DNA from 3 places in the Paenibacillus sp. FSL H7-0716 genome. Region 1 is predicted to be linked to each of the others. Evidence: riboswitches for the same ligand, from Rfam matches in the RefSeq annotation. Region 1 holds a riboswitch; each other region holds the start of a gene.
What was found. A riboswitch is a leader RNA that binds a small molecule or an ion and turns the genes downstream of it on or off. The one in region 1 is predicted to bind thiamine pyrophosphate.
Positions count from the first base shown of each region.

Region 2: another riboswitch for thiamine pyrophosphate. It lies ahead of MHH60_RS11605 (ABC transporter substrate-binding protein); the one in region 1 lies ahead of MHH60_RS09525 (ABC transporter ATP-binding protein).
Region 3: another riboswitch for thiamine pyrophosphate. It lies ahead of thiC (phosphomethylpyrimidine synthase ThiC); the one in region 1 lies ahead of MHH60_RS09525 (ABC transporter ATP-binding protein).

Region 1 is NZ_JBBODA010000005.1:267,204-277,982, reverse strand. Features, by position in the region: gene MHH60_RS09535 (amino acid ABC transporter permease) at 1-487, opposite strand, end outside; gene MHH60_RS09530 (amino acid ABC transporter substrate-binding protein) at 541-1,377, opposite strand; TPP riboswitch at 1,601-1,704, shown strand; gene MHH60_RS09525 (ABC transporter ATP-binding protein) at 1,903-2,598, shown strand; gene MHH60_RS09520 (ABC transporter permease) at 2,579-3,355, shown strand; gene MHH60_RS09515 (ABC transporter substrate-binding protein) at 3,352-4,389, shown strand; gene thiM (hydroxyethylthiazole kinase) at 4,431-5,225, shown strand; gene thiD (bifunctional hydroxymethylpyrimidine kinase/phosphomethylpyrimidine kinase) at 5,249-6,076, shown strand; gene thiE (thiamine phosphate synthase) at 6,069-6,725, shown strand; gene MHH60_RS09495 (pseudouridine synthase) at 6,706-7,398, opposite strand; gene MHH60_RS09490 (DUF3934 family protein) at 7,508-7,690, opposite strand; gene MHH60_RS09485 (hypothetical protein) at 7,807-8,205, opposite strand; gene asd (aspartate-semialdehyde dehydrogenase) at 8,326-9,411, opposite strand; gene MHH60_RS09475 (response regulator transcription factor) at 9,870-10,472, opposite strand; gene MHH60_RS09470 (sensor histidine kinase) at 10,472-10,779, opposite strand, start outside.
Region 2 is NZ_JBBODA010000007.1:70,881-81,659, reverse strand. Features, by position in the region: gene MHH60_RS11635 (nucleotidyltransferase domain-containing protein) at 1-147, shown strand, start outside; partial or broken gene MHH60_RS11630 (WecB/TagA/CpsF family glycosyltransferase) at 520-1,267, shown strand; gene MHH60_RS11625 (hypothetical protein) at 1,909-2,199, opposite strand; gene MHH60_RS11620 (ABC transporter ATP-binding protein) at 2,377-3,228, opposite strand; gene MHH60_RS11615 (ABC transporter permease) at 3,245-4,006, opposite strand; gene MHH60_RS11610 (thiamine-binding protein) at 4,003-4,296, opposite strand; gene MHH60_RS11605 (ABC transporter substrate-binding protein) at 4,672-5,721, opposite strand; TPP riboswitch at 5,883-5,993, opposite strand; gene MHH60_RS11600 (hypothetical protein) at 6,152-7,627, opposite strand; gene MHH60_RS11595 (MFS transporter) at 7,700-8,920, opposite strand; gene MHH60_RS11590 (pyridoxamine 5'-phosphate oxidase family protein) at 9,081-9,500, shown strand; gene MHH60_RS11585 (response regulator transcription factor) at 9,620-10,294, shown strand; gene MHH60_RS11580 (HAMP domain-containing sensor histidine kinase) at 10,291-10,779, shown strand, end outside.
Region 3 is NZ_JBBODA010000006.1:153,613-164,391, forward strand. Features, by position in the region: gene MHH60_RS10370 (phosphotransferase) at 1-473, opposite strand, end outside; gene thiC (phosphomethylpyrimidine synthase ThiC) at 559-2,301, opposite strand; TPP riboswitch at 2,405-2,514, opposite strand; gene MHH60_RS10380 (beta-galactosidase) at 2,586-4,637, opposite strand; gene MHH60_RS10385 (helix-turn-helix transcriptional regulator) at 4,808-5,641, shown strand; gene MHH60_RS10390 (hypothetical protein) at 5,720-6,208, opposite strand; gene MHH60_RS10395 (hypothetical protein) at 6,250-7,113, opposite strand; gene MHH60_RS10400 (AAA family ATPase) at 7,138-7,659, opposite strand; gene MHH60_RS10405 (phosphotransferase) at 7,676-8,650, opposite strand; gene MHH60_RS10410 (iron chaperone) at 8,900-9,271, opposite strand; gene MHH60_RS10415 (hypothetical protein) at 9,330-9,746, opposite strand; gene MHH60_RS10420 (helix-turn-helix transcriptional regulator) at 9,747-9,965, opposite strand; gene MHH60_RS10425 (DUF2199 domain-containing protein) at 10,488-10,779, opposite strand, start outside.

The DNA.
Region 1 (10,779 bases):
ATGTATCTTTGACCAAGCTAATAAAAGAATTGGATAACGGCGGTACAGAAACGCGTGCAGCTTGTGGCAGAATTACGCGGCGCAGAGCCTGCCCACGAGTCATACCAACTGAGAAGGCAGCTTCCCACTGGCCTTTATGTATCGACAGGATAGCAGCGCGTACGATTTCCGATGAATAAGCCCCTACGCTAAGGGTAAATCCAATGGTGGCGGCAATGAAAGGGTCGAGTACAATACCAACAGCCGGCAAACCATAAAAAATAATAAATAGCTGCACTAACAACGGGGTTCCCCGAATGACCCATACATAAAAACGGGCGATTAGCTTCGGAATTACCCACGGTGAAAGACGTGCCAACGCGGTTAGGATCGCCAAAATCAATCCAAGCACAAAGGAAAGCAGCGCCAACGGAATGGTAAAAGCCACCCCGGCTTTAAGCAGGGGTAGCAGTGTATCTAAGAAAATTTGTATTTTGCGGTCATCCATTATTCAGACATCCTTTTTAGCTTCTAGGCTTAATTAGCCTTGCTAGCCTTGTATTATTTTGAAACGTCAGCTCCAAAGTATTTCTCGGAAATTTTCAAGTACGTTCCATCACTTTTCATCTCTTTAATCGCATCACTGACCGCTTTCACCAGCTCATCATTGCCTTTCAGGAATACCGCGGCACTTTGTGATCCTTCAGGAATCTCGTCAACCACTTTAATTTTTGCATCTGGTTTTTGTTTTTTCAGATCCAGATAAGACAAGCCATCATTCACAGTTGCATCAATACGTCCCGAAGTCAGCAGGTCCATCGCTTGATTGAAACCGTCCGTAGCTACGATTTCAGCACCGTTCTCACGAGCGATGTCGGATAAGTTACTTGTCAGGGATTGTCCGGCTTTTTTACCCTTTAGATCAGCAAAGTTCTTAATCTCCTCATTGTTTTCGCTCACGATCAATACTGCCTTGGATACAATATAGGGTTCAGAGAAATCATATTTCACTTTGCGATCTTCGTTAATGGAAACTTCATTGAAAATGACATCAAACCGTTTCGCATCCATCCCAGCAAAAATACCATCCCACTGAGTTTCAAAAAATTCAGCTTCAACACCTAAACGTTTGGCTACTTCTTCGGAAATTTCTACGTCAAAACCAGTCAATTTCCCCGCAGTGTCATGATAAGTAAAAGGTGCATAAGTCCCTTCTGTACCTATCCGCAATTTGCCGCTGGCCTTCACAGCCTCTAAACTGTTTTGCGCTGAAGATGCTGCTCCACCATTCGTTCCAGCTGTTGGTTCAGCAGCCGTATTGGTATTCGAATTATTGCCGCAAGCCGCTACAAGGACCACGGTTAACGCCAATATAATAGTTAAACTCCATTTTTTCATTATTAAATCCCCTCTCTCTATCCGGTTTTTTTCCGGTAAATTGAATAGTACACTGCCATCACATGATCGTCAATACTTTTTTTCCGATTATATACATCGGAATTGTAATATTAACTAGATTTCTACTTATATCTTACCCAATCTTGGATTAATCCTTCACTTCTTTCTCTCTTTACTTCTCAGAAAGATATGGTATATTTATAAACAAATTAATATGGACCTGTTATTTCACTAGGGGAGTCGGCCGACTGAGACGGAGCTTCAAGCTCCGGACCCTTGGAACCTGATCTGGATCATACCAGCGGAGGGAAGTGGAGCGGAATTTTCATCAAGCATGTTTAGTGTTATTATGCAGAATGAACTTTTTGACCCATTCATTTCCTCTGGAAATGAATGGGTCTTTATTTGTTTAGGCGCTCCACAAAAATATTAGGAGGTTAGATCATCACGACCATTTTATCTATTCAAGGCCTAACCTACTCTTTTCCGGAAACTGAACAACCCCCTGTATTCGCAAATCTATCCATGGATATCAGGCAAGGGGAATTCGTCTCCGTAGTAGGGGCTAGCGGATGCGGGAAAAGTACATTTTTCAAAACGATTGCCGGTTTACTCGAACCTACTCACGGAAAAATAAAACTCTCTACGCACCCCTCAACCGCTAGTCGTTTAGGCCAGATCGCTTATATGCCTCAGCAGGATTTATTGCTGCCTTGGAGAACAGTGCTCGACAACTGCCTTTTGCCCTGGGAGATCAAGCCCAGATTTAGTAAACAGGATACGATCACTCAGATTCGGGAAATGTTGGTCCGCTTCGGCTTAGCAGATGTAGAGAAGGCTTATCCCCATGAACTTTCGGGAGGAATGAAACAGCGAGTCGCATTTCTGCGCACCTTAGTGGCTGGAGGCGGAAGTGGTCTTATGCTGCTGGATGAGCCCTTTGGTGCTCTCGATGCCATGACCAAACGTGAGATACACCGTTGGCTGTTGGAGTTATGGGGTGAACTGAATCAGACGATTATGCTCATCACTCATGATCTGGAAGAAGCACTATTGCTCAGTGACCGGATTTATTTATTATCTGGCGGTGCGCACAGCGAATTACAGGAGATCGTTGTCGATCTACCAAAGCCAAGACATTATAAGATGAACTATGAACCCCGGTTTATAGCACTACGGGCAGAGTTGGAGCGAAGATTGCATGCAACGTATACCTTTTAAAAAACATCTAGACAATTATGGTCCCTTCGTTCTTCTGGTACTGCTCATTCTTGTAATCTGGGAGTCAGCTGTTCGCCTTCACATGATTCCAGCCTTTATTCTCCCTGCACCTTCATCTATTGGCTTCGCATTGATCGAGCACAGGCAATTATTATTCGGACAGCATTTATTGGCAACGTTACAGGAGATACTGGTGGGTTTTGTCCTTTCTGTGGTTTGTGGTGTATTGCTGGGCACTGGAATGTTCCTGTATCGCCCCATAGAAAAGACCATCTATCCCTTCCTTATCATTAGCCAGACGATCCCATTAATTGCGCTATCCCCCATTTTTATTATGTGGTTCGGATATTCGCTGTGGAGCAAAGTGGCTGTGGTGTTTTTGACGGCTTTTTTTCCAGTCGTAGTGAGTACATATGATGGACTTCGTACAAGTGGCCAGACCTACAAGGACTTATTATTAACATTTGGTGCAAACCGCTGGCAGCTGCTTGTCAAAACCCAAATTCCACTGGCGTTGCCTGCCTTTTTCTCTGGCTTAAAGCTGTCCATTGTATACTGCGTCATCGGAGCTACTATCGGGGAATGGCTCGGCGGCAGTAAAGGACTCGGTTACTTCAGCCGCAGAATGGCCGGAAATATGCAGAGCGATGAAATGTTCGCGGCTGTATTTCTGTTGTCCGCGCTTGGTGTTGTGCTTTTTCTGGCGATAGCTTTACTCGAACAATTATTTTTAAAGAAAAGAGGATCTAACCAATGAATCAATTAAAATCCCCACAACGAGGACTTATTTCTGTATTTCTAGTATGCACACTTTTGCTCTTAAGCAGCTGCGGGAAGGCAGACAAGCTAAATAACAACTCCCAAACCGGTTCCTCCAATACCGAAAATAAGCAGTCACACAAGCTGACGATTATGCTTGATTGGTATCCCAATGCCGTTCATTCCTTTCTATACGCTGCGCAACAGCAAGGTTTTTTCCAAGAGGAAGGTTTGGATGTCGAGATCAAAATGCCTGCGGACAGCAATGATGCCCTAAAGCTTGTAGCAGCAAATCAAATTGATCTAGCGCTCAGCTATCAGCCTCAGGTGCTTATGGCACGCGGCGAGAAAATCCCTGTACGTTCGATTGCAGCAATCGTGCGGCATCCACTGAATCATCTGATGGTTCCTCAGGCTGGCAGTATTCATAGTCCCAAAGAGCTCGCTGGAAAAAAAATCGGCTATTCCTCCATTCCGCTCTATGAAGCGATGATTCGGACAATGATCCAGAGTGATGGAGGCGATCCTTCATCCGCCAAGCTGATTGACGTAGGTTTTGACCTTATCCCTGCGATCTCTACAGGACAAGTGGACGCAATAATAGGCGGGTTTATCAACCATGAACAACTGATCCTTGAAAAAGAGGGACATTCGGTCACCTCGCTTAATCCAACGGATTACGGAGTACCTGACTATTATGAGCTTGTGCTGGTGGCCAGCGAACAAGGATTGCAAAATTCTGAAGCTTACTTTAAAAAATTTCTAAATGCCATAACAAAAGGACAGGAATTTGTGGAGCAGAATCCTGAACAAGCCCTGGATTTACTGGTTGCACATGAAGATGCAACTTCACCGCTCGACAAGGAGATTGAGAAAAAAAGTCTTGAGATTCTACTGCCGCTGATGAATGCTGGCGATCAATCTTTTGGTTATCAAGACCCGACATCTTGGGAAAAGGTTCAGGTGTGGTTATCCACCAACGATCTTCTACCAGAAGATATTAAAGCACAGGAAGCTTTTATCAATCTGTAGCATTTAGTTAATTATTTATCCAATCTTGAGGAGGAATTATGATGAGTTATTTAGCCAAAGTACGGGAAGCCAACCCGTTGATCCACAACATCACTAATATTGTAGTAGCCAATTTCTCAGCCAACGGTCTGTTGGCGCTGGGTGCCTCTCCCTTTATGGCGGATGCCCACGAAGAAGTGATCGACATCGCCGCTATGTCGTCTGCTGTCGTTCTAAATATCGGCACTCTCAATGACTACGCCATTCAATCAATGTTGCTCGCTGGTAAATCCGCTAATAAACACGGGGTTCCCCTAGTGCTTGACCCGGTAGGTGCAGGCGCAACTTCTTATCGGACCGCTGTCACTCAAAAGCTAGTGAATGAGATGCAAATCACCGCACTGCGGGGGAATGTGGCTGAAGTCGCTAATGTCATTGGGGAGAGCTGGTCCATTAAAGGGGTGGATGCTGGCGAAGGTGAAGGCGATGTAGTTCTTTTGGCTGAAGCTGCTGCGAGGAAGTTAAGCTGTGTGGTCATCATAACTGGAAAAGACGATGTGATCACGAATGGAAAGAACACTTATATTGCCAGCAACGGTCACCCTATTCTCACGAAGGTTACAGGAACTGGCTGCTTGCTCAGCGCTGTTGTGGGTGCATTTCTCGCGGTAAGTGGAGGTGCCTCGTTGGAGGCCGCAGTGGAAGCCCTCTCCTTCTATGGAGTAGCAGCTGAAATCGCCGCTGAACTAACAACTGGTCAAGGGCCGGGAAGCTTTCAGGTTGAGTTTCTAAATCAACTGACATGGGTCACGCCAGAAGTCTTCCTAGAAAGATCTAGTATCAAACAGCTCAGTTAATGACCCTCAAAGGAGTGAATTCGATGATTATATCCAAAGCTCTAACCATTGCCGGCTCCGACAGCGGCGGTGGTGCTGGCATTCAGGCAGATCTAAAAACCTTTCAGGAGCTTTCTGTCTATGGCATGTCCGTCCTCACTGCTGTGACAGCGCAGAATACGCTGGGTGTCCAAGGGGTTTATCCAGTGACTCTGGAAGCTATAAAACAGCAGCTTGATTCTATAGGACTTGACCTGCAACCAGATGCCGTAAAGACCGGGATGTTATTTAACAGGGACATCATCCGCATTGTGGCAGATAAAATTAAGCATTACGGCTGGTCTAATCTTGTAATTGATCCTGTGATGGTCGCTAAAGGAGGGTCCACACTGCTGCTGCAGGAGGCGGTTCAATCCTTAATCAGCCATCTGCTGCCCTTAGCATTGGTGACGACACCCAATATTCCCGAAGCCGAAATGATCACAAAGATGACGATCACCACCATCGAAGAACGCAAAAAAGCGGCCAAAATCATTCATGGCATGGGCTCCAAATATGTAGTGCTAAAAGGGGGACATGATACCTCGACCACAGCCGTAACCGATCTTCTATATGATGGTGACGAATATACCTTATTAGAGAGTAGCCGGATTCAGACCAGACATACGCATGGTACAGGCTGCACCTATTCAGCAGCAGTCACCGCCGAGCTAGCCAAAGGCAAATCCGTAACAGAGGCCATACAAACAGCCAAAGCGTTTATACAAGCGGCGATTGAGGACGAGCTGGGCATAGGGGCTGGACATGGACCAACCAATCATTTTGCGTATCAGAACAGACTGCGAGGGATAAACAGTGCAACGAATGAATAGTGAACATCTGCGAGATCTATTAAAAGTCTATTTCATTATGGGCAGCGTAAATTGCCGTAAAGCTCCAGTTAAGGTGCTGCAGGAAGCGGTTGCTGGGGGCATAACCATGTTTCAATTCCGTGAAAAGGGGACCGGATCCTTAAGCGATAAGGCGCGACTTAATCTTGGGAGACGACTTCAAAAGATCTGTCATGCCCATGGCGTGCCCTTTATCGTGAATGACGACATTGATTTAGCGATCGCACTTGATGCGGACGGAATTCATGTAGGACAGGAGGATACACCTGCATTGGCGATCCGCCAGCTACTTGGAGAGAATAAAATCATTGGTGTATCCGCTCACTCCTTCGCTGAAGCTCAGCAGGCGATTGCCGATGGAGCCGACTATCTGGGCGTGGGTCCCATTTATCCTACGTCATCCAAGGAGGATGCCAAAGCTGTTCAAGGCACTACGATTATTGAAGAACTAAGAAATAAAGGCATTATCATCCCTTTGGTTGGCATTGGGGGAATCACACTGCAAAATGTTGCACCAGTATTAGCAGCTGGTGCGGATGGGATCTCTGTTATCTCAGCGATTGCCGGAGCAGAAGATATTACAACAACTGCCAGAGGCTTTGTTGACAAAGTCAGTTTAAGCGGGACATAAGCTCATACAGCTCTTCACTGCTTAAATGCCGCCATTGTCCCATCTCCAAGCCTTCTAATGTAATATTCATAATTCTTATGCGCTCCAGCTTTAGTACTCTATATCCTAACTCCTTGCACATTCTGCGTATTTGCAGATTAAGACCTTGAGTTAGGATAATTCTAAACTGACATTCTGTGATCCGATAGACCTCACAAGGTTTCGTTGTGACTCCAAGAATGTTCACACCGCTACACATCGCTTGTAAGAATTCTGACGTAACCGGTTTATCTACATGAACTACATATTCTTTTTCATGCCCATTCTCGGAACGCATCATTTTATTTACGATCTCTCCATCGTTGGTTAACAAAATGAGGCCTTCCGAGTTTTTATCTAATCTGCCGATCGCAAAGATCCGTGAAGGATACCCTACAAAATCAATAATGTTCCCAGCCACATGTGGTGCTGCTGTACAGGTAATGCCTATCGGCTTATTCAAAGCGAGATACACTGGCTCCCCTTTACTGCTTGTTATCGGCTCCCCATCGATCCATACGATATCCTCTGGCTCTATAAGAATGTTCGCCTCACAGACAATACCGTTCACAGCGATTCGACCTGCTGCAATTAATCGCTTGGTTTCCCTTCTGGAACAAAAGCCTGTTTCGCTTATATATTTATCGATTCTCACTGCTGATCCTACTTTCATCCTATATACTTACCTCTAGTCATAAAAAAACACCTGATTTTAACGATCAAAATCAGATGTTAACCTTCAGGAATAACCCAGTTTAAGGGAGCTATTTGGTGCTTCCGCTTTTTTTCACGTTACTGCCCTTGCTTCCACTTGCACCTTTAGCACCTGGACCCGTCGTTGGGTCACCTTTAGCAGGTTTAACTGGTTTTGCTGTTTTGTTCCAGCGTGTCCAGCCTTTACTCCCCGTACCTCTGCCTGTGCCGCCACCTTTACTTTTTGCACCCATCATATCACTCCGTCAGTCATTCAGAATTCGTATAGTTTATACACTTCACCTATCTTACCACACTCTCAACCTTTCTGTTTAAGTAATAACAAATGCTTCATCTATCCAGCCACTGTTTAGAATTTAGCATCTTTATTCATTTCATGAATATCAAAGGTATCCTGATGTATTTCGATGGCGATGACGGTGTCCTCTTTGTCAAAAAATTGCACATGCCCTAACCGCTTGTCCTCCAGCTCTATCCATCCAGCATCGTTTAATTTATTAAAATAGCCTTCAAGCCGATAAAGACCTTGTTCTCCCCCTATATTATCCAACTCGTACTTTGCTCCAATTTTTATATTAGGGTTCTTTGAATTTGTTATCACTTCGATTTCTTTGGCCTTCTTCGGAATAGGAATTTCGGCATTTATAGAGGATACTCCATACTCTTGTTCCTCTTGAGTTGACGATGTACAACCGCTTGTAAACAGGATTAATGGTAACCATATAAAAGCTAATAAATATTTATTCAAAGGTACCCTCTCCTTCCATAACTTATTTTACCAAATTCAAAATTAAAATAAAAACACCCCACCAAAGACTAAGCTTTGATGAGGTGCTATTCACATCAGCTTTGCAGCTCATGCATGGACTTATTTCGGTTGAATATAACCTTCTGCTTTCAGAAGCTCAGCGATCAACACAGCACCGCCAGCTGCTCCGCGCAGGGTGTTATGGGAGAGACCTACGAATTTGTAATCATAGAGGGCATCTTCCCGAAGTCTGCCCGTCGATACACCCATTCCGTTCTCGATATCACGATCCAGCTTGGTCTGTGGACGATTGTCCTCTTCAAAATAGGTAATGAACTGTTTAGGAGCGCTAGGTAGTTCAAGCTCCTGAGGACGTCCTTTAAAGCTCTTCCAGAGATTCAGAATCTCTTCTTTGGACGGTTTTTTCTCAAAAGAAACAAATACAGCAGCCATATGTCCATCCGCTACAGGCACACGGATACACTGCGAAGTAATCGTTGGCGCTTCACTCTTTACGATACCCTCTTCTTGAACGCTTCCCCAGATCCGCAAAGGCTCTTGCTCGCTCTTCTCTTCTTCGCCACCGATGTAAGGAATCACGTTGTCCAGCATTTCTGGCCAGTCCGCAAAAGTCTTTCCTGCTCCAGAAATAGCTTGATAGGTGGTGACTACCACTTTAGATGGATTGAAATCTTTGAGCGCATGAAGCGCAGGCACATAACTTTGAATGGAGCAGTTAGGTTTAACCGCAATGAAACCTGTCTCTGTTCCCAGACGTTTTCTTTGCTGTTCAATAACCTCAAGATGCTCCGGATTAATCTCAGGAATGACCATAGGCACGTCAGGCGTCCAGCGATGCGCTGAGTTATTGGAGATTACTGGCGTTCCGGTGCGCGCGTAAGCTTCTTCGAGCGCTTTAATCTCATCTTTTTTCATGTCTACAGCACAAAAGATCAAATCTACATCCGCAGCTACTTCTTCTACCTTAGAAGCATCTTGGACCATAATATTCTTTACGTTCTCAGGCATTGGAGTAGATAACTTCCATCTGCCCTTGGCCGATTCTTCATACGTTTTTCCAGCAGATCTAGCACTGGCAGCAATCGCAGTTACTTCAAACCAAGGATGATTCTCTAAAAGGGCAATAAAACGTTGTCCTACCATACCTGTGCCGCCAACTATGCCGGCTCTTAGCTTTCTTGACATCAGAAAATACACTTCCTTTTGATTAACTGTCCTATTGAGAATAATAGGCCGATAATTAATGATATACGGCGCGGGAACATTTGGCGAGTGTTAACATCAAAATAACATTAAAAATTTTATTTTTAGCGGATTATATTGAATTTCACTAATGCTAATAAAGAAATAGCTGCACTCAGTACAATTATAAGTATATTTTCTGCTTAGACAACTCTTTAACTGCATTCTCTACAACTATTTCCCCGAAAAATAATGGAAATGCCCTCTAAGCGAACTTTTAGATGTAAGAAATGCAACTAAATCGCATCTGCAGCGCATTTTATAGCATATAGTTGTAGGAAATACATCTATTTGCGATTGGTGAGCATAAAGTAGGAATCAGCAATTAGCGATCAGCAATTAGCGATCAGCGATTCACGTTTACAAGCTGCTTCAACCAACCAATCGTTTCTTAGCCCCGCTCACTTAAACCAACCTTTTTCCTTAAATCGAGTGATAGCCTCGATGCGGTTACCTACATCCAGCTTATCTAGTATAACAGAGATGTAATTCCGGACTGTTCCCGTGGTAATGTACAGCTGGCTGGCGATCTCTTTTGTATTTTTGCCGTCGGCAATGAGTCCAAGCACTTCCTTCTCCCGCTGAGTCAGAGGATTTACTTCACCGCTGTAGGCTTCATCCATTAGCTCCGGTGCATACATGCGTCGGCCTGCCATCACATTACGTATCGAAAGTGCCAGTTCTTCGCTAGGACTGTCTTTCAGCAGATAAGCATGAACTCCCGCCTTGAGCGCACGTTCGAAATATCCCGCACGGGCAAAGGTGGTTAATATCATCGTTTTGCAGCCGCTATTCTTCAGCGCTTCCGCAGCGTCGAGACCACTCATCGCTGGCATCTCAATATCCATAATACAGATATCCGGCTTATGCTGCTGAACCATCGCTACAGCTTCTTCCCCGTTGCTTGCCCGGCCCACGACCTTCATATCCTCTTCTAAATCCAACAAAGATGCCAGCGCTCCAAGAAGCATTCGCTGATCCTCAGCGATTACAATCTTAATCATTATACGGTTACCTCCTGTTCCGGATGCTTAAATGCATTTGGGACCTTAATCACTATCGTAGTACCCTCATCCCGCACGATATCCATACAGCCATTTACAAATTCAAGACGTTCCCGCATACCTTGCAGCCCATGTCCTTTAAAATAAAGATCATTGCCCGGGATGCCGGTTCCATCATCTTTCACTTTAATGATGAGATCTGTGCGTGTGGGTTCAATGATAATTGAGCAAGATTGTGCATTACTATGCTTCACAACATTTGTGACAGCTTCCTTAATACACATGCTGAGTACATTCTCCGTAATCA
Region 2 (10,779 bases), on a different contig from region 1:
GATGAATCCTTTGCCCCTATGTACCAAGAGGATAATAACTTTGTCAAAATGGAAAAGCGATTCCGGAAGATACTTGTAGAGGAATTCCGCATGCGTGGGATCGATGAACCTTGGTTAGTAGAGTGGTGGAAGTTTATGGAGGAGTGAATGGAGCTATAGGGTGAGTGTAGTGGTTGAGTGGTTGGGGTGGTTGGAGAGGTGGCGGAGGGAGTGAAGTGGCTATTGTGAGGTGAAGTGGCTATGGGGGATTGTAGTGGCTGTAGTGCTGTAGTAACTGGGGTGGCTGGAGAGGTGGCGGAGGGAGTGAAGTGGTTATTATGAGGTGAAGCTATGGTGGACTGTAGTGGCTGTAGTAGCGTAGTAGCTGTGGTGGCTAGGGTGGTGGAATGGTCGGGTGGTTGAAGTGGCTATAGTGTTCGGGTGAGTGGCTGTAGTGATTAAGTAACTTAAATGCCCCCCCTTCCTCCTCTTGATTATGGTAAGGTATATTGAAGTGAAATTTTAGTGAGAGGTGATTATATGGACGGGACAGTTTCAATATTAGGAGTTCCCTTTTCAAAACTAACACTACATGAGACAACACTTCATCTAACAAAACATATTCAATCTGGAGAACCTAAACTTTTCCATTTGATCACGGCTAACCCGGAAATTACGATAACAAGTCAATCGGACGAGCTGCTACGAACCATACTTCAAGAAGCGGATTTAATCACTCCTGACGGGATTGGCATTGTGATGGCATCAAAAAGAAAAGGCGATCCTATTGCTGAGAGGGTAACTGGATATGAGCTGCTTCTTGAGCTTTTGGAGCAAGGAAATAGCTTGGGATGGAGTTTTTATTTCTTGGGGATAGATGAGCTTACCAGCTGTAAAGCGGTCGAAAAGATCACGGAGTTATATCCGAATGTGAAGATTGCAGGAAGACATAATGGTTTTCTTACCAAGGATGAGGAGCCTGCCATTATATCAGAGATTCAGCGTGCACAGCCGGATTTCCTGATCGTTGCGATGGGTGCGCCATACTCTGACAAATGGGTATAAGCACAAACAGGAGCTTACGCAGGTAAAAGTTGTTTTTGGCGTGGGGGGCAGCTTGGATGTAATAGCGGGAAAAGTTACTCCTGCACCAGCGCTATGGAAAAAACTCAATCTGGAGTGGTTGCATCGACTTTTGTTCGCTCCAGTTGCGAAGGGACAAAAGTCGCGATGGCGCAGACAGGCAGTGCTGCCCAAATTCGTGTTCCGAGCTATGATTAGGAAATGAAGAAAAGGCCTCGTTTATGGGGGCCTTTTTTAGGTTCGGTTGGTGGGAGAGGAGGAGGGGGCAGGTGTGAGAGTAGGAAGTAAGGAGTAGGGTGAAGAGTAAGAGAGAGATTAGTAGGAGTGAGGTGAGGAGTAGGAGCAAGAGTGAGTAGTGAGATTGAGGTAAGGAATAGGAGTAGGAGTGGAGTAGAGGAAGAGGAAGAGGAAGAGGAAGAGTAAGAGTAAGAGTAAGAGTAAGTAGTGGGATTGAGGTAAGGAATAGGAGCAAAAGTGATTAGTGGGAGTATGTGTAAGAGTGGTGATTAGAATGTAAGTGCGACTATAGCTGTGACCTTTAAACAAATTAATAATGATAAACAACACCGATTCTGGTTGATGCCATAGCCTCGTATTTAATTCAAACTAAAAGCTAAAGGGGAACAATAAGGGCAAAAATGCCCTAGATCGGGTGCAATTCAGCCCGAAGAGGCAAAAGAAAGGCAAAAATGCCCTAGATCGGGTGCAATTCCGCCCGAAGAGGCAAATAGAAGGCAAAAATGCCCTAGATCGGGTGCAATTCCGCCCGAAGAGGCAAATAGAAGGCAAAAATGCCCTAGAATCGGTGTGATTCAGCCGAAGTGCCAAAACAAGGGCAAAAATGCCCTAGATCGGGTGCAATTCAGCCCGACGAAGCAAATCAACGGTATAAATCCCGCAGACTGAGCCGAGTCCGGCCCGACGAAGCAAATCAACGGTATAAATCCCGCAGACTGAGCCGAGTCCGGCCCGACGAAGCAAATCAACGGTATAAATCCCGTAGACTGAGCCGAATCCGGCCTGAAGCAGCAAATCAACGGTATAAATCCCGTAGAATGAGCCGAATCCGGCCCGAAGCAGCAAATCAACGGTATAAATCCCGTAGAATGTCCCCAGCCCAACCTGGTTTCTACCCATTACCAACAGGGAGGCCGTTTTCGCCACACATTTAATGTGATCCCTACTATGATGAGTGAAATTTGTTTAATTGAGCAGATACATCCGCACCAATTGTAAATATGTTAGGGAGTTTATCGCTGCAAATAAAAAACTGACACCGCTATACCAGCGATATCAGTTTACAGTGCTTAGCGATTAAGCTAGCGGCTGCCTATTTTTAACTTGTTCCTCTCGCATCCACTGTGACAACTGGCGTTTGAGCTTAAGGAACTCGGGAGAGTCCGTAATCTCATCACGGCGTGGCCGCGGAAACGGCACATCGACTGTATGCAGAATGGAGCCGGGGCGGCCGGAAAATACATAGATACGATTAGAGAGCAGCAACGCTTCTTCGATGTTGTGAGTAATAAACAGCACAGAGCGGCGATTCTCTTCCCACAGCTCTAGCAGCCAGCGCTGCATTTCACTGCGAGTTAGTGCATCGAGTGCGCTGAAAGGTTCATCCAGCAACATTAGCTCCTGCGGAGCGAGCAATGCTCTGAGAAAAGCTGCACGCTGCTGCATTCCGCCAGACAACATATGCGGATAAGCATGTTCGAACCCGCTTAATCCAACCTTGGCAAGCCACTGGCGTGCTTCCTCGCGGGCTCCATCCCGCAGTGTGCCCTTGATCTCCCCAGCAAGCAGCACATTATCCTCAATCGTACGCCAAGGAAAAAGAGCAGGCTGCTGCGGCATATAACTAATTTCACCGCGTTGACCTGTAACGACCTTACCGTTCATGCGGATCGTGCCTGCATCGGGTTTCACAAGGCCGCCAATCATGTGGAATAAGGTGCTTTTTCCGCAGCCGGAAGGACCAACGATCGAAACGAATTCTTGTTGCTCTACCTTGAGAGAGACATTATTCAGAACATTTGTCTCACGGCGACGATGGGAAAAAGATTTGGAGATGCCGCTCACTTCAAGGGCGGGTGCCACGGTATGAGCTTCAGGAGAGCTTATGACTTCTGTTGTTCTGTGTTGCGTTTGCGTCGCTTGAGACATACAGGCATCTTCCTTTCTATGAGTTACGGCGCGGCTTCCAGCGAACCAGCCATTTTTCCAGCAATGCAATAATAGCAAAGAGTACAAGACTTAAAAGTACAATAATAACAATAGCGACAAACATCCGATCCGTACGATATGCGGATTTCTGCAGAAGCATATAATAGCCAATACCTTTATCCGCGCCAATCCATTCAGCGACCACGGCGCCCATAACTGCATAAGTAGCAGATATTTTTACACCGGAAAATAGTGCCGGGATAGAAGAGGGCAGCTCCAGCTTGGTGAAGATTTGCCACTTGCTTGCGCCAGCCATTTTCATATAATTCATCATGACCTGATCACTTTGGGCCAGGCCGCCCATCGCAGCGACAGCTACCGGGAAGAAACATACTAGTGTAATCAGCACGATTTTGGGCAAAAGACCAAAGCCGAACCAGATAATGAGCAGGGGTCCGAGCGCGATGGAGGGAACATTTTGACTCAGAATAATAAGTGGATAAAAAGCCCGTCTAGCCCAAGGTAAAAGATGCAAAAGCAAAGCAACGATTAGGCCTACACCTGTTCCAATGGGAAAACCAATTAAAGTTAGCCGCAGCGTAGCCATCGTATGAGCCCAAAGACCAGAAGCGTTACTGGTGGATTCACGGGCAATATCAGCAGGACTCGGCAGAATCCAGGCTTCAATATGAAATACAGATACAGATAGCTGCCATACGGTTAAAAAGAAGACGACCGCCACAAGGGGCGGCCATATTAGCTTCCAGGTCGATCTCACGGCCGATATTTCTCCGTCAATTTATCCATGCTGATTCCGTTAGGATTATGAGCGATTTTGATCTGCGAAATTACGCTTGGACTACCTGCTTCGATCAACGCCTCCTGCATCTGACGCACAACCTCCAGCAGTTCGCTAAGCTCACCTTCCATTGTGGTTTCCAGCGGATTCACCTGATGTTTAACACCGGATTTCTGAATGACCTCAATCGCTTTATCTACGTATGGGATGGAATCCTCATTGTTCGGAGTTTTTGGAATTACTTGAATGCTTAGTAAGGTGTTAGCCACAATAATCAATCCTCTCATTTTATAAGGTAAGTTCAAAAAGCCAACTTTGATAACGAAGTAACTCAGGAAGCAAATTCGACATCGAATCTTGAACGAACTTGGGAAGTCCGGTACTCACGTAGCACATCACTACGCTCCGTTCCTCCTTCCTCAAGTAACGTCCAACCTTCTTGGTTCTGAAAGCCGACTTTTTGAGCTCTTAAATTATAAGGTAAGTTCAAAAAGCCAACTTTGATAACGAAGTAACTCAGGAAGCAAACTCGACATCGAATCTTGAACGAACTTGGGAAGTCCGGTACTCACGTAGCACATCACTACACTCCGTTCCTCCTTCCTCAAGTAACGTCCAACCTTCTTGGTTCTGAAGTCCGCTATCTACTCCGCCGGTAAAAAATCATTACTGAATGCACTAGCGGCATCCAGCGGTTTATCCAGCAACTTCAGATCATACATCCAGTCACCGTAATTTTGCCAGACCTCGGTTTTTTGCTCGCCCCAGCGGGCAGCATCGTCCTTGTATTTTGGGCTAAGCCATTTTTGGCTAGCTAGGACAAGGTCGGCGTCCAGGTCAGGAACTGCCTTCGATAACATACCGGCAGCCTCTTCCGGATGATCAATAGCATATTGATAACCTTTTGATGTGGCTTTCATGAAGGCCTTCACCAGCTCAGGATGATCTGCAATTTGCTTCTCACTCGTCGTCAGCACAGGCGTGTAATAATCGAGCTGTGGCGCATAATCCTTTAAGTACAGCATATCCAATGGCTCGCCACGCAACTCAGCCTCAACGCCAGTCCAAGCGTAGAAAATCCAGGCGAAATCAATGTCACGTTTGACGGCGGTAAAATAATCAGCTTCACCGATACTGATCAGCTTCACCTTTTTCACATCGCCACCTTCAGGATCCATGATAGCTTTCATGGCTGCTTCTTCGACCGGTGAGCCCCAGCCTCCGTAGGTTTTACCTTCGAAATCCTTTGGTGATTTAATATTGCGATCTACTGGAGCGGCGAATCCCGACGTATTATGCTGAATAATAGCTGCTATCGAGACAAGGGGCACGCCTTGTAGACGGGCTAGCGTTAATCCTTCTTGGGCGCTGATGCCAAAAGCGGCTTCGCCAGAGGTAACCATAGTATCAGAACCCGCTGCGCCTGGCTGAACGATCTCGACGTCCAGACCTTCTTCAGCGTAGTAACCAAGATCCTTAGCTACGTATAGACCAGTATGATTCGTGTTCGGTGTCCAGTCGAGTGCAACTTTAACTTTGGTGAGCTCTTTTGGAGCATCCGTCCCAGCCGTTGCAGTTGGATCAGTAGCATTTGCTTTGTTTCCGGCTGTATTCCCATTGTTGCCGCCGCATCCGGCAATGGCAAGAATGAGTACACAGGTGAGGCACAACGTAAGTGCTTTTTTGAGGTGCATGTCTTCTTCTCTCCTTTAAGGTTACAAGAATCCCGTCTTCCCAACATGAACCGTAAAGTGTAGTATGTACGTTTTTCTACATCTTTTAGTGATCTTACAAAAAAAGCGCCCCGAGTGATCGGGACGCTGGCTTGGCGCAAGGTTAGTCAAGGTCACAGGGACCAGAACCAATTGGCGATTCCTACGCTGGCATTATCCAGATCAGGTATAAGGGTCAGTATCTTGTGGGATACAATCTCAGCCGGCCAATTCCAGCACCCCTGGTTCTATGAAGTTAACGGGTATTTCTATGTGCAATATAAGTAAGCATAAGTTCTGTACCCATACTTTATATCTTATATTTCTCGCATACGGTGTATTATAGACGGCTGTACTCGGAATGTCTAGTAGTGCACTCCTGAATTTTTCCAATCCAGTAGTTTCTTTTTTGCTAGTCTAGATCTTTATATTTTTTGCGGTGACGCCGTTTAAGCTCACTAACCAGCGCCCCTAGCGTGAGGACAACGCTGATCAGAATCCCGCTCATGATCACGAAGAGGGCAAGAAATTCAAAGGGGGAATATCCAATCATTTTACTCCATTGAATCTTTCCATCCAGATCGTCAATGACCTGATTCATGCCGTAAATCCCGCTTACTACCGTAAATACAGTGAGAATCATCAGCAGATTATCCCGTCGCTTGGATTGAAACTTATCCTGATACTGAAACAGGTCATTTAAGGTTTCTTTCACTTCCTCGAACAAAGCGTCGTTTCCGTATACTTTACGCAGCTGAAGAAATATCTCCCGGCCCTGCGACTGGGAAATCAACTCCAAGAAGTAGAACTTTGCCGAGAACTTATTAATGGAGTAGATTAGATTGTCTATTTCCTCATAATCATGATTAATCCGAAGTCGGGAGTGCATATTGGCAAGCTTTAGCAGAACGATTTTGTGGAAAATATTGAGTAAAAATCCGTAATAATATTGCCCGTACATCTGGTTGGCTAGACTAACAGCAATTTCCTGTTCAGCGCGGGTCATGCAGCAAAAAGTCTGCTCATTCATCATATAATACGTGTCTGGACCCCAGCGATTATAGGAGTGTTCATGACAATAGTTCGCAATATATGCTGGATCGCTGGCACTGGCATAGGGCTTTCCGTTCAGATCAATTCCATCAAGCTGTGAGGCACGATAGCGCAGATTTACACTAATCTCATCAGAGCTTTCTTTATTCTGAAAGCCGTAAAAAGCTTGCACCTGCATTCTTTCATCTACGAAAAAAGGAAGGGTCTCGAAATAAGCCCCATTGATATCCGATTGATCCAGATATGGCTCCAGTCCATCCACCAAATTTCGGAAGACAAAATCCTCTACCATCTCATAGGTCTGTTCCCCACAATGAATATAAGTGTAGTCATCCTGTATGAAGGTATTCTCTAGCGCACGGAAACGATCCGCGAATTCTAGGGCAATACTAAAGGGAATTGAATCCCCCTCCAGCTGGACACGTATCGTCACGAATCCAAGCTGAAAAGGACATATGAATATATCTGTCGAGAGAATTTTGAAAAATATAGATTGCTGCGGAATCTCCAGAATGCAGTCGAGATTATTTACTCTGGAAAAACGGCGAAACGAGTCGGCATCCTTCCTGCGTGGAAAAAGGACGTGTGCAGCAAACGGTAAATAGGTGCGTTCCATTCGTTCATGGGAAACACAGTAGCCATCTCCGTAATAGGCAGCTTCAAGCTCTTTATTATCCAGAAAAAAACGTGTGAAGCCGTCGTCCTGTAATTGCTGGATAAGCTGCTTAGAATCGCCCTTTTTTATAGAAAAGGGAAATATAAACTGCATGAGCGCAGTATGTAACAAAGGCTCAGTTGAAGACTCATTTAAAGACTCATTTAAAGACTCATTCATTCATTGTCCATCCTTGTGCTCAGAATATGCTTATAGATCACATTACCCTAAAAGGATAACGTTGATACTGTTCTAAATACGGGAACTCTTTCCTTTCACCGCTTGCATGGATTGGAACCTCCATGCGGCAATGCTTAGCAGAAACAAGAAGGCGGCAAAAGCGGCGAGTAATCCGGCTGTTTGTGCCACTTCTAAATGGTCCATAGACCAGCCCATAAACAGAGGTAGCAAAGCACCGCCAACACCTCCGGAAGCAATCATAATGCTGGGTGTTGACTCTTCAGTGCCAGGCAGCATTTTGCTGGAGAAGACTAAAGCAATGGAGAAAATACCGGACATAAACAGCCCCAGCAGCAGAATTACAATGAAAGCAGCCATTCGATTGTCAGTGAACGGAAAGAGTGTCAGCAGTAACAAGGTTAGTAAACAGCTGCTGAGAATGTACACGCGATAAGATATTTTTTCGGCAATTACACCCGCAAACAATCTTCCTGTAGACATCGCCAGCCAAAAGAAAGTGACTGTCAGTGCTGCGGCAGACTCCGTCATCCCTAGCTTGGCAATAAAGATAGCCGGCATAAAGTTGACTAAACTCATCTCTGTGCCTACATAAAGAAAAAAGAAAACGATGAAGATCCCTAGCAGAATCCATTGCTTACCTTTATACGGAAATTTTTTGTTAGAACGTGAGCTTGAGGATTGCGAATTGTCTGCTCCTTGGACAGAGGCGCGTTCATCCAGCGTACGTTGTAGATTACCGAAGTGCCCTCTTGTCCAGAGGATAAGAGAAATTAAGGAGAAGGCAGCGACGATTAGAAAGGCCAATCTCCACGCTCCGGCAGCAATGAGCGGACTGGCGATAAGCGGCATCACGAGTGCGCCTATCCCGAATAGCACTTCAAGCCGGCTCATCGCAATAGCAGTTCCTTCGGTTATTGCACCAATAATGATGGTGCCGATAACCGCTTCGATCATCCCGAAACCAAAACCTGCGGCAACGGCGATAACATACATCCAGCCCCAAGGCGGTAGAAAGGCGTAGGCAATTTCTGCAACTAGTAGAAGACTGGTGGCAATGAGGATGCCTCCACGTTTACCGAAGCGGCGATTAAGCAGGGGAGAGACCAACACGCCTGCTAAAAACCCAGCGAATTGACTAAAGATTAATTCACCGCCAGCACTATAATTTTGATCATAATGTTGCAGTAGAACGGGCAGAATAGATCCCAGTACAACATGTGCCAGACCGATAACGAAGTAGGAAAGACAGCCGATCCAAATCAGTTTTTTCACGAAGTAAGCTCCTTATCTTAAAGTAGTTTATGAAGTAAGGTCGGATTCAATGTGAACCTGAAGGGTACATTATAATAAGCACCATTGTTATGATAAATCCAAACGGTGAGCTTGGATATATAAACTTTTGTTTACATGCTTGAAGGGAGAGATTTACGTAATGGATAACAAACAACTGGAGCAACTCATTATTAAAGCATTGGATGACAACAAGTTCGGTTCCTTTGGTACGATCGAAGAAGGAAATAAGCCGAAAGTACGTTATATGGCCATTTTCCATGAGGGTTTGAAGATTTATTTGGCTACAAATCGCAAAACTCATAAAGTGGAGGAGTTATCCGATAATCCGAATGCTTTTGTACTGCTTGGCTATGAGGCAGGCGGAAGCAAAGATGTGCTGGAGATTGAAGCAACTGCTACCGTCTCTAAGGATGAAGGCTTGCGCTCCAAGGTATGGAATAAAGAGCTTGAGCCATGGTTTACAGGACCTGATGATCCTAATTATGTAATTCTGGAGCTTACTCCAACACGTATTGAGTATGTAGGCAGCAATAAAGAGCATGGAGTATGGCAGCCGTAAGCTATAGCGTTGAATTGATCAAACAGCCCTCCTATCCCCTATGGGGTAGGAGGGCTGTTTGATGTGTTATAATGACTTCAACTTTTTAGGTATTCATATCGGGGAGGAGCTAAAGCTACATGAGCGTTACTCTGTTATATATTGAAGATGATCGTGAAATTGGCAGTGTAGTGTCTGCTGATTTAAGCGAAAGAGGTTACAGTGTTCGCTGGCTACGGAGCGGAGAAGGAGCGATGGAAGAATCCAGCGCCTGCCAACTGGCTATTCTCGATGTTATGCTTCCAGGTCTGGATGGGTTTACGATCGGGCAACGTTTGAAACGTTCTTACCCTAAGCTGCCCATTTTGATGCTCTCCGCCCGGACCTCGATTGATGATAAGCTGCAAGGTTTGGAGTTCGCAGATGATTATTTGACTAAGCCTTTTCATCCGGATGAATTGGCCGCTCGAATCGAGGTGCTGCTCCGAAGGAATGGGGCATCTGTTCAGGATTCGCTCACACTTAAACATCTAGTCGTATATGAAGGAGATAACCGCGTGATGAATGATCAGACTCAGGAAGAAATCATGCTTACAGGTAAGCAATTTCAGATTTTTTCCTATTTGCTGCGTCATCTTAACCAAATCATGACGAAGGAGCAGATCTACGAGGCCGTGTGGGGTGAGGCTTATATCGAAGGGGATAAAACTCTGATGGTACATATTCGTTATTTGCGCGAAAAACTGGAGCTTGATCCGGGTAATCCGGAAATTATCGAAACGGTCCGTGGGATTGGCTACCGGGTAAGAGCATGAGAGGATTAGAGCGCATTCGCAAGAAACGCAATTCCTCTTTGTTATCAGGGTATTTGCTAATTATCGTATCTGCACTGCTATTTATCCCTGTGGTCCTTCCGTTGTCTTTTGTTGGCTACAATATTCTTAACGAAGTGACCAAAGGTGCCCCGCCTGTAGATACATCCCTGTATTCGAATATTGCACCGCTGGAGACTATGTGGCATAAAGAAGCACTTCACTTAGAAAATGCTTCTTCCGAAGCTATAAATCAGCGGCTGCTTGAATTAAGTCGAAAATACACTGAGGCTACTATGTTTTGGGTAGACGGGCAGGGAAAAACCCAGTTGATTCTCACGCCTGAAGAAGGGGAGAAGGATAAGATTTACCCTGAAGTTCCTGATCAGTGGACTGCGGCTGAGGCTATTTCATTTATGAAAGAAAGTACGAATCGTGATCCTTTAGCCATCGTTGCTTTCGTGGGGGACAAAGTGGAGGCAGACAAG
Region 3 (10,779 bases), on a different contig from region 1:
GGGCTTTGGGGAATAAATTGTGGGTTTCTTTTCAAACTAAGGGTCCCATCATTTAATAAACGATGCATTTTACCTGTGGCACGACCCAAATCAAACATTTGATGGATATTAATTTTACCCGGCTCTATGACACGCCCTTCACAATATTCCATAGCCATAAACGTTTCTCCCTGATCTGATTCCAGTAAAACTTTATGGTTATAAGCCAACAATCCGGGACAGGGGAGCCCCTGTAGATACAATCTTTTCTGTTGAGAAAAAGCAAAGTTCAGCTCTTCTGGGTTATACAATTTATATCTTTTTTTGTTGTATTGTTTAAGTAGAAATTGCCCTGAATCCGTTGTGATTTTCCATTTAAGATTTAACCAGCCACGTTTTATTGGGGTAGCATGAAGGACTTTCAATCCAAAAAAATGATAGAAACTATTACTTAAATCCTCTAAAATGGCTTCCTCTGAACGAATCGCTTCCATTTCATCAACTCCTATCTATTCAAAGTATAAAAGAAGAAGCCGCCAATGACGACTTCTTTTAGATATTTCTTTTTAGCAGAAAAAGTTATCTATAAATGAGGCTCCCGCCTTGGAGAAACTCTTCTGTCTTCTCTTGCATTCCTGATTCAATTCTCGTCGAATTACGGATATTATGAGAGATCTTCATACTGCAAAATTTCGGCCCGCACATGGAACAGAAATGAGCTGTTTTAGCGCCTTCCGCAGGCAATGTCTCATCATGATATTCTAGCGCTCGCTCAGGATCTATCGATAAATGAAATTGATCACGCCAACGAAATTCAAAACGGGCTTTTGAAAGAGCATTATCCCGGTCTTGTGCTCCTTTATGCCCTTTCGCCAAATCTGCGGCATGAGCCGCTATTTTATAAGTAATGACCCCTACACGTACATCTTCCTTATTAGGCAGGCCAAGATGCTCCTTCGGAGTTACGTAACATAACATTGCTGTACCGAACCAACCAATCATCGCTGCACCTATAGCAGAAGTAATATGATCATAACCAGGCGCGATATCTGTAGTCAGTGGACCTAATGTATAAAAAGGGGCTTCGTTGCAAGTTTCAAGTTGCTTATCCATATTCTCTTTAATCAAGTGCATCGGTACATGTCCTGGACCCTCTACCATCACCTGTACATCATGACTCCAAGCTATAGCTGTTAATTCACCTAACGTCTCTAACTCGGCAAATTGTGCTTCATCATTCGCATCAGCAATCGAACCCGGACGTAATCCATCGCCTAGGGAAAAAGAAACATCGTATAGCTTCATGATTTCACATATCTCTTCAAAATGTGTATATAAAAAGTTCTCTTGATGATGCGCAAGACACCATGCCGCCATGATGGAGCCACCTCTTGAAACAATACCTGTCATACGTTGTGCAGTCAACGGGATATAACGAAGCAGAACCCCCGCATGAATGGTAAAATAATCAACCCCTTGCTCCGCTTGCTCAATGAGCGTATCACGGTACACTTCCCACGTTAAATCTTCCGCTTTTCCATTCACTTTTTCCAACGCTTGATAGATAGGCACCGTTCCAATAGGAACAGGAGAATTGCGGATGATCCACTCGCGTGTAGTGTGGATGTTTTTACCTGTGGAAAGATCCATTATATTATCTGCACCCCAGCGGGTGGCCCATCTCATCTTCTCTACCTCTTCCTCTATGGAGGAGGATACTGCGGAATTTCCTATATTGGCATTGATCTTCACTAAAAAATTTCGTCCAATAATCATCGGTTCACTCTCTGGATGATTGATATTCGCTGGAATGATGGCGCGGCCGCGGGCCACTTCATCTCTTACAAATTCCGGTGCCACATTCTCACGAATCGCAACGTATTCCATTTCGGAAGTAATAATTCCTTTGCGTGCATAATGCATTTGAGAGACATTACGCCCCTTTTTCGCTCGCAAAGTTTTTCTATGGAGCGCTGGAAACACTTCCGCCACAGCTTTTCCCGTTGCATTCCCGTTATCTTCAGGCTTCACGGTTCTTCCTTCGTACGCTTCCGCATCCCCTCGTTCCTCAATCCAGCTTTGACGATTGGGCTCTAACCCCTGACGAATATCAGTATGAATATTAGCATCCGTGTAAGCCCCGCTTGTGTCATAGACATGAATTGGGGCATTCTCCTCTTCGCCGTCTATGCCCGCAGTTGGACTAAGTAAGATCTTCCGCATAGGCACCTGAATATCAGGCCGTGAACCCTTTACATACACTTTTTGACTTGCTGGAAAAGCTGATAAATTGATTGGATCGTTGTTCAATTCGCTTGTCATCTCAATTCCTCCTATAAGGTGATTTGATCAAGCGGAGACGGTCTACTCCCCCACACATAGAAAAGGCCACATCTGTATAAGATGCGGCCTTAGAGTAGACAAATAGAAATAGAGCTCCATTTCCTCCGCTGGCATTATCCAGATCAGGTTTGACGGTCGATAGTTATAACTATCCTCTCAGCCTGGTCCCACCAAGCTCCCGTAACTATATAATTGCTACTTTCAAGTATAACCGAAAAGAGAGAATTATCCAAATCTACTCAAATGTGAGATCAACGTGTACGTTAGTATAGCACCAGTACCCCAAATCCTTCCAGAAGCACCTCGCCCGAGAATGTTGTGCCGCTCAGTAAATCTGTTTTGGTCTCATGAAGATGGATCGTGACAGGAGCCTCACTATAATTAAGCAAAAAAGCATAACTGGAAGAAGCTCCGGTACGAACTTGCAGCTCTACCTCTTCTGGGAGCTCCAGCCAATCTGCTGGCGATTGTAGATCCATTAAATTTATGATCTCAGCCGCTGCCTGTTCATTAAATACGGCTCCGTAATACCAAACCTCACCCTTGCCGCGACGATTTCTAGTTACCGCCGGTTTTCCTGCATAATAATCAGAGGCGTAAACCGCCATCACTTCAACCGAAGCTTCCTCTATTTTGAGAATATCATTAAAGTCATCTGCTCCTGTAACGACTTCGGTCGCGCCCGACCAGCTAATTGTTGTTGGCTGACGACTGCCCTTAACCATTGTGAATTCTTCAACTGTGATCCCGCATAGATCCTTAGCAGCACCTGGGAAAGGACGCATATAACATTGACCGCGCTCATCCTTATAGCCAGTTCTACAGCCGAAGATCAGTTTGCCGCCTTGTTGAACATATTCATCCAGCAGTGCTGCTGTCTCATCTGTCATAATCGCTGGGTGAGGATAGATAAGCACGTCGTACCTTGCAAGCTCCTCCAGCGTTGTTTTTTTGCGTAAATAGAGTACGTCATTCGGGATATGCTTCCGTTGAAGCGCCTTGTACCACTCCTTATTGCTCTTCCACATAAACGGGCCATGCCAAACATCGTATTCTCCATCCCACTCATTGTCATAATCACGAACAATAGCAATGTTAGCCTGATTACGAGTACCGACAAACGCTTGACCTGCTGCTGCCAGCTCCTGACCGATCTGCCCCGCTTCCCGCACTCTCCGGTTAGGTTGATTATGATAGTCATTGATTCCATGCCAATAAATTTCATTGCCCATCGTAGCTGTCCGCCAGCGGAAATATAACACCATATCTGCTCCATGAGCGATCGACTGATAAGTCCATAACCGCATCTGCCCAGGCTTTGGAGAAGGCATATCCATCCGGTTCACCCAGCCACCCGGGCCCGACTGCTGCTCCATAATGCAGAAATTCGGGGATATCGAACGAACAACAGATAACGACAGTCCCCAGCCTCTATCATTCAGCGGATTCTGCTCATTCGGGTCATAAAAAATAGTAGAGAACTGAGGATAGGAATCATAGCTGAAGAAATCCAGCAGTTCATCCGTCATTTCATGGCTATCGAGATGCCCGAACAGACCGTTCGTGGTTACCCACTGCTTAGGGGAAAGTTTACGGATGATATCCGCTTGGTTTTTGGCAAAAGAAATTGTATTGTCCGAAATAAACCGTTTTTCATCCAATGCCTGATGAGGATTGGGTTGCTTCGGTACTGGAGTCGGACGTGGAAGATAGACCTGAGACCAGTCACTATAGCTTTGATTCCAAAAAACAGCTCCCCATGCCTCGTTCAAATGCTCAAGCGTAACATATTTCTGCTGTAGCCATTCCCGGAAAGCCTTATGGTCACTCTCCGAATAAAATTCACTGATCTCACAGTTGAGTTCATTATCAATTTGCCAGCCAACTACACCCGGATGATTGCCGTAATGTTCAGCCATTTGTTCTGCAATACGTGCACACAGTTCCCGGTATTTAGGACTGCTGTAATTATAATGACGGCGCATGCCATGCTGAAGTGTAACACCTTCGTAGGTTACATTTAAAACTTCGGGATATTTATCAGTCAACCAAGCTGGAGGCGTCGCCGTCGGAGTACCAAGTACAACCTGAAGACCATATTTATGTGCTAGATCAATCGCCCGATCAAAGAGCCCGAACTGAAACTCCCCTTCTGCCGGTTCAAAAATAGACCAAGCAAACTCCCCCATCCGAATGATCGTAAAGCCGAGTTCACGCATCCGGCGATAATCGTCCTCCCACATGTTTTCTGGCCAGTGCTCCGGATAATAACAGACGCCAAGCTCGAATTTTTCAGTTGCGACAGGTTTCTTCATCATTACCTCCAAAGTATTAAAAATATGCTTTCAATATTTTATAATTCTATTGTAGTATCAATGATAAGAGGTCTTATATAACAAAATATTGCTATCATATAACAATCTTGCGTTTATTGCCTTAATCCAACTTGCGCTCTGTTGCGCTACAGAAATGGGTGCTGCCAAACATGAAGAAACAATGGTATTTGCCGACCCCGGCTTTTTCAAAATATGTCTGTTATCCTGAATTTTTGGGACATTACACTCACTTTCCAAAACATACAGAGAGAAGAAGCGAAGGGTTTCTGGGGAGCTATAACCTGCATTTGATCTTTGGTGGGGAGGGTTATGTATTCCATGAGGGCGAACGTATTCCGATGAGTAGAGGACGAGGTTTTCTGTACCCTAAAGGGGCTTATCAGCAATACGGCTCTGACCCAGGCGAGCCTTGGGATGTCCGCTGGGTTCATTTTAACACTGAAATTGTCCTTCCCTTATTAGAAGAAGTGGACCAGTCTCGTGCATACCTGTTCACTTTTGATTTGGATGCTAAGCTGGACGAGCTATTCGAGGAAATGTACCTACTGAGTGCTTCCTACGTGACCCGTAGCGAGCCAAGACTATCTGCTCTGCTGTATGAGCTTCTAGTAAAATTGCTGCAGAACTCCGAGCCACTTCACGGCTCAGTACCGCACGAGGTTAGGCAGTCCATCCGCAGTGCTGCAGATATCATTCATGTCGAATGTGCCAGCCCTTGGTCTCTTGAATCGATGGCAAGATTGACCGGTTACAGCAGCTATCATTTTCTAAGGCTGTTCCGGGTGGTTATGGGTAAAACTCCAAACCGTTATTTAACCGATTGTCGGCTGGCTAAAGCCAAGCTTTTACTGGTTTCCACAGGACTCTCCATTGCTCAGGTTGCTACTCAGTCCGGTTTTGCCCAATCCAGCTATTTTATTAAAGTGTTCAGAAGGTTTGAAGGCATGTCTCCTGTGAAATACCGGCAGGCTTTTGGGGCGTAGACGATCTTCCCCTATTCACTAAAGAGCTCGGGCTCCGTAAAATTTGGCTAGATGAAATTATTATTTTTATTTGTACTTTTAATTCCACTCCTTTGACCATTTTGGGAATGCTTCTCCGGTCAATTCTTCGAGTGTTTTTCCATCAATGGTGTAAACCCAGCCCATATGTAATTCAGCGAAATCAGGAAAACTATAGCCTCCTATCACTTGATCGTCTGCTTCTAGCAGAAAAATCAGGGTTTGTTTTTTTGTATTATCCTTCTCATTATCTAAGGGGTGATTTTTAACGATGAACTTACTTGTAGTTATTTCCTTGCCTATATAATCGACTGGATCAACACTTTGAACACTCCAGTATTGCATGTATGGCATGTCCGTCAGCAGCTTTTTATCTAATAAATATTCAGAAACAATTCCTTCATTACTAATGATCAAATAGCCCATATCGGTAATAAATTGTTCAGCTTGGCTATATTCTTTTTTTGAATTATCGCTAATTTGCTCATCACTACATCCCAATAAAAAGATTAAGAATAACGGAATTATAATCACCCTTAATTTGTTCATAGGTTCCTCTCCTTGGAGTGTTTATTATCTCCGCGATCAATTTATAGATTAATCTTATTGTATGAATTTAGTATCATCAAACTCTTTAGCGTCTTATAGGCTCTCCATTCCAACCTCGCTGTTTCACCGGGAGGCTCCCATTTTATCTGCCATCCTCCATCATCCTCCTGTTGGTATTCTAATACTTTTAAATGATCAAGAATGGTTTCATCAGAAAATATGCTGCTACAGTAAGAAGTTGGTGATGGCGAAAATTCTAGAGGAGAGAGTCCATAACTGTGGGATGCCGCATCCAAGCAAAAAAAGTTGGCAGTAATAAGCTCCTTAGATAATTTTTGAAATAATCCTTTGATAAAATCCGATTGAGGTAAGCTTTCCAATAAATAAAATGCAGTCAAAATTGTATGCGCATCATCATAGGCTTGTGCGCGAATATCTTCCAAACAAATTTCTGTCGCTTTATCAAGCCAGGAATGTTCTATCCCTTGCCATTTAAGAAGCCCGACAAGACCAGTAAGTCTGCTAAATGATGGCTCTGTAGAAAGAGGGTTATTCCAATGTTCTGCTCTTGGATAGTTTGCTGATGAAGGAAATATTGTTGGAATCCCTTTTTTTAAGTCAGCATGCTTTGAAATATAATCACATGCTTTTTGAGAAAGTTCTTCATCTTTTATGTTACAGTCATATAAAAAACGTAGTGCAAATTCCATGAAAAGTGGCTGACTACCGGGTGCCCGCAAATCCGGCTCTATTGCATTTCCAAACCCACCATCTTCGTTCCGGTAGGCTGTTAGTGAAGTCACAACATTGCTCATTGATCCACCGTGGAAAATATATTCAAAAACCCTTCTTTCTAGTAATCTGCCATGTGTCCAAATGAAATGGGCTGCTTTCTCAAAATCCATCTGTTCCCCTCCTCAAAATTCAGGCTAAGTATTTAAGTATTCAATGACACTTTTAATATAGGATTCAATCGGTTCCTTTGTATTAACAATATGTATTCTGACATTAGATGGCTTTTTAGCATTTTCAATAGTTTTAAGCAATGTCTCTTCAGAAGGCACTCTTTCAATCTGGCTAATCATTCTTTTTCTATTTCGCAGTCTATTATTGAGCTCGTCATAGTCATTTAATAAACATTCTACATATTTATATTCCGCATTATATTTCTGGGTCAGATTCAATCCTCTCTCTATCATCTCAGAGTATAAACAAGGGCTATCGAGTATAACATTATGACCTTGAGATAAGTGAAAATCTATCAAGGCCCATTCAATATCATACGAAATTTTCCCAACTTCCTTGAACCCAAAGTTTGCTCCAAGTGATTCCATAAGAGAAGACTTTACAATGTCGTGATCAAGAATAACAGCAGAAGTATGCTGCGCTATTACTCTGGCTAATGAAGACTTCCCTGATCCGGGGTATCCAGACATCTGAAGAAAAAACAACGAGGGCCACTTCCTTTCAGACGAGATTCTTATAAGCATTTATCGACTTCCATATAAGCTCCTCATCCTTAATTCCTTCATGAACAAATAACTTTATTGGAAAAAAGATTCCTTCCATAATCGATAATCTAACGTCCTCCACAAATTGTGTGTACGTATATGCGCTCCTGATTTTATTGTTAATTGAATGAAAATACAGATCAAAAATACGTGTAGTCTCGGCACTGCCATGAAACAAATCGTGGATAAATAACATAACGAGATCCTCCGTACAAAGCCCAACCTTCACTGCTTCAAGATCAATGATGCACGGCCTTGAACTGCTGAACATCGGATATAATAAATTGCCAACATTTAGATCACCATGGATGCATGTTGTATTTTGATATCTGGAGATACGACTAATATGTTTCTGGGCATTTTCACGCAAGCTAAGTAAACTCTTCTCGTAAATACTAAACTGTTCTTCCCCAAGGTTATATGTCTGGTGCTTTCTAAAAGCCAGATAATCTCTCTCCAAATACGAAATATGCTTTAAATAATGCTCTATACTTTTCAAATGCTCGGGATGAGCTAACTCGCTTGTCTCCCAAGAAGCAGAATGAAACTGTGTGATCACATCAATAATGTTTGCTAATTTATTAGAATCAATAGGCACTTCCCAGTCAGCTAAATTGGTATGTGTCGGGGTCAGATCTTCCATCAACAATATACCCACTTGTCCAGCTGTATCATATTTATTAAAAAAGACTCTCGGAATAGATACATCCTTGGTAGAGTAATGATTATAAATCATATTTTCATATGGAATATGATCTGACTTTGTGATTTTCTCTAATAACGACAAAACCTTATTGTCTTTCGTATACACTTCTATTTTATTGAGTGCTGCTCGATTGCGTATTTCTTGTTTTGCTCTTATAATCTCAAGAATCTCAGGAACACCCTGACCTCTTAATAGCTCTAATAGTTGATCATCGTTTAGTGGCATTTTCATCCCCCAATCTGAATTGGCTCTCGCCTACAGTAGCCATTTGTCTCACTTCCATTTTTCAGCATTCATCAGGTTGAACTAACGTGTATAAATTCGCTTCCAACATTCCATCCACCTTCCAAAATATTGAATATTTGTGCTGAGAATTCTAATAAAAAAGACAAATCACATATTAAAAGTGACTTGTCCTCTGGTGCTTCCACTTATAAATTTGCTTAAAATGAATTGAACGCTAAATAATATGTTTTATTTCCTCCAAAAAGTTGAACAGTCTGCCTTATCCAAAATATTAAACTCGATCATTTTTTCAAGTAATGAGAAATCAACTGGACTTTCCCACCGGATGCGTAACAACTGCTTGGTGTGATCATAACCTGCCTGCACAATTTCATCAGAAAAACGATTAATTCCTGCAATTTCAGGGGCAACCGCCAAATGATGTTTGGATACACTAAAACCAATAATAAAAGTATCGTGATCGGTAAACATAGGCTGATTCCACGCGACTTTTGGCTTTAAATCAGTAAATTTTCCAGCTACCCAAGCTAAAACCTCTTCCATTCTTTCCCGATGTTGCGGGTTATCAATCTGCGCTAAATATTCTGCAAATACTTCCATGTCATTCTCTCCTAACAAAATATTTTCGAATATTCTAATTGATGTTACGTCATTCCAATTACATTCTCTTAGCATAATAATTAAACAGGAAGATTCCTAAGGAGATTTGAAAAACAAAAACACCACATAACACAGTGACTACAGTTTGATCTACTCCCATTAAACTAAATACAACAGTTAGAGCCATTAGGATGTAAAAGTTAACAATATTAGTTTTCCAACCCGCTTTTTCTCTTATTCTTATTTTACGTTCATCATTAGCCTCAATTTTACTCATTCTAACTTTCTCATCATTTTTCACTTTGTTCTGGGGCTTATTTAGCCATAACGAATACACCATATTTCCTACTCCAAGCACTGCAAGGACTGAACCCACACCAATGAGCAAACCGGAAATTCCTTTTAGCTTCTCGTCAGTTAAAATGAATCCACCCATATAAACCATAATAGCACCTGCAATTGTTAGAGCACCCATTTACTTGCCGTTTTCATTACCCAGCTCCTCCTCGTAAATGAAAATATCTTCAATACTCATTTCAAAAAATCGCGCAATCTTAAATGCAAGAATGATGGATGGGTTATACCGGCCATTTTCAAGTGAACCAATCGTTTGCCTTGATACTTCCAATTTATCCGCTAGTTCTTCTTGTTTAATACCTTTTTCTTTTCTAATCTCTTCAAGCCTGTTTTTCAATATCTTACCTCCTGAAGCAATTATGGAAAGTTAACTTTCCGTAAGAATAACACATTGGAATGTGTATGTAAAGCTAACTTTCCATCAGTTGAAATTGATTGCAATTTAACCCGTGATCTTTATAGGTGTAATGATTTAGGACACGTCTTGTTGATAGTACATCTGTAAAATTGGGCATGAAAAAACGACACCCGTTAACTCCCTTATAGGAGTACGGGGTGACGTTGAGTGTTTCACGGGCGACAACTTATGAAAGAAAACTTCAGTTAGCTTAGCCTACCTCAAGAATATACCCTCCGAAAGTTTGCCTTTTGGATAAAAAAGTCCCGATGATTATTCACATCATCGGCATTGTCAGCAGAAAATAAAATATTAGACTGTCTCTGTTACATTGAACAAAAGTCTCCTGTTAGCTTAAACGACATTACGCACCGAGTTTAGCCTTGCAGGGTTGTCTGCTGGCGTAGATATGATTTAATAAGCTGTCGGCAGCTTCTTCAACTATACTTTCAAATTCTTCTCTTACTGACTATGATTTATTAAATGAGCAATTTCTTTCACTCTCTCCATTGTAATTCCTTCTCTTTGTTCAACTGCAAGTGGATGATTCGTTTGTTCTAATTCTATTAACGGAACAGCACCAACCTTTTGTGTATGCACCATTGTCTTTAACGATAATGTAGTTATTGGATATATGGAAAGTTCAGTCGATAACCAACCAAAATAAGGTTCTTCCGTCTCCCTTCCTTCTACGTGCAATAATTCATTAGATTTCAGAAAGTTTTCTTCACTAAGAGAAACCCACACACTCCAT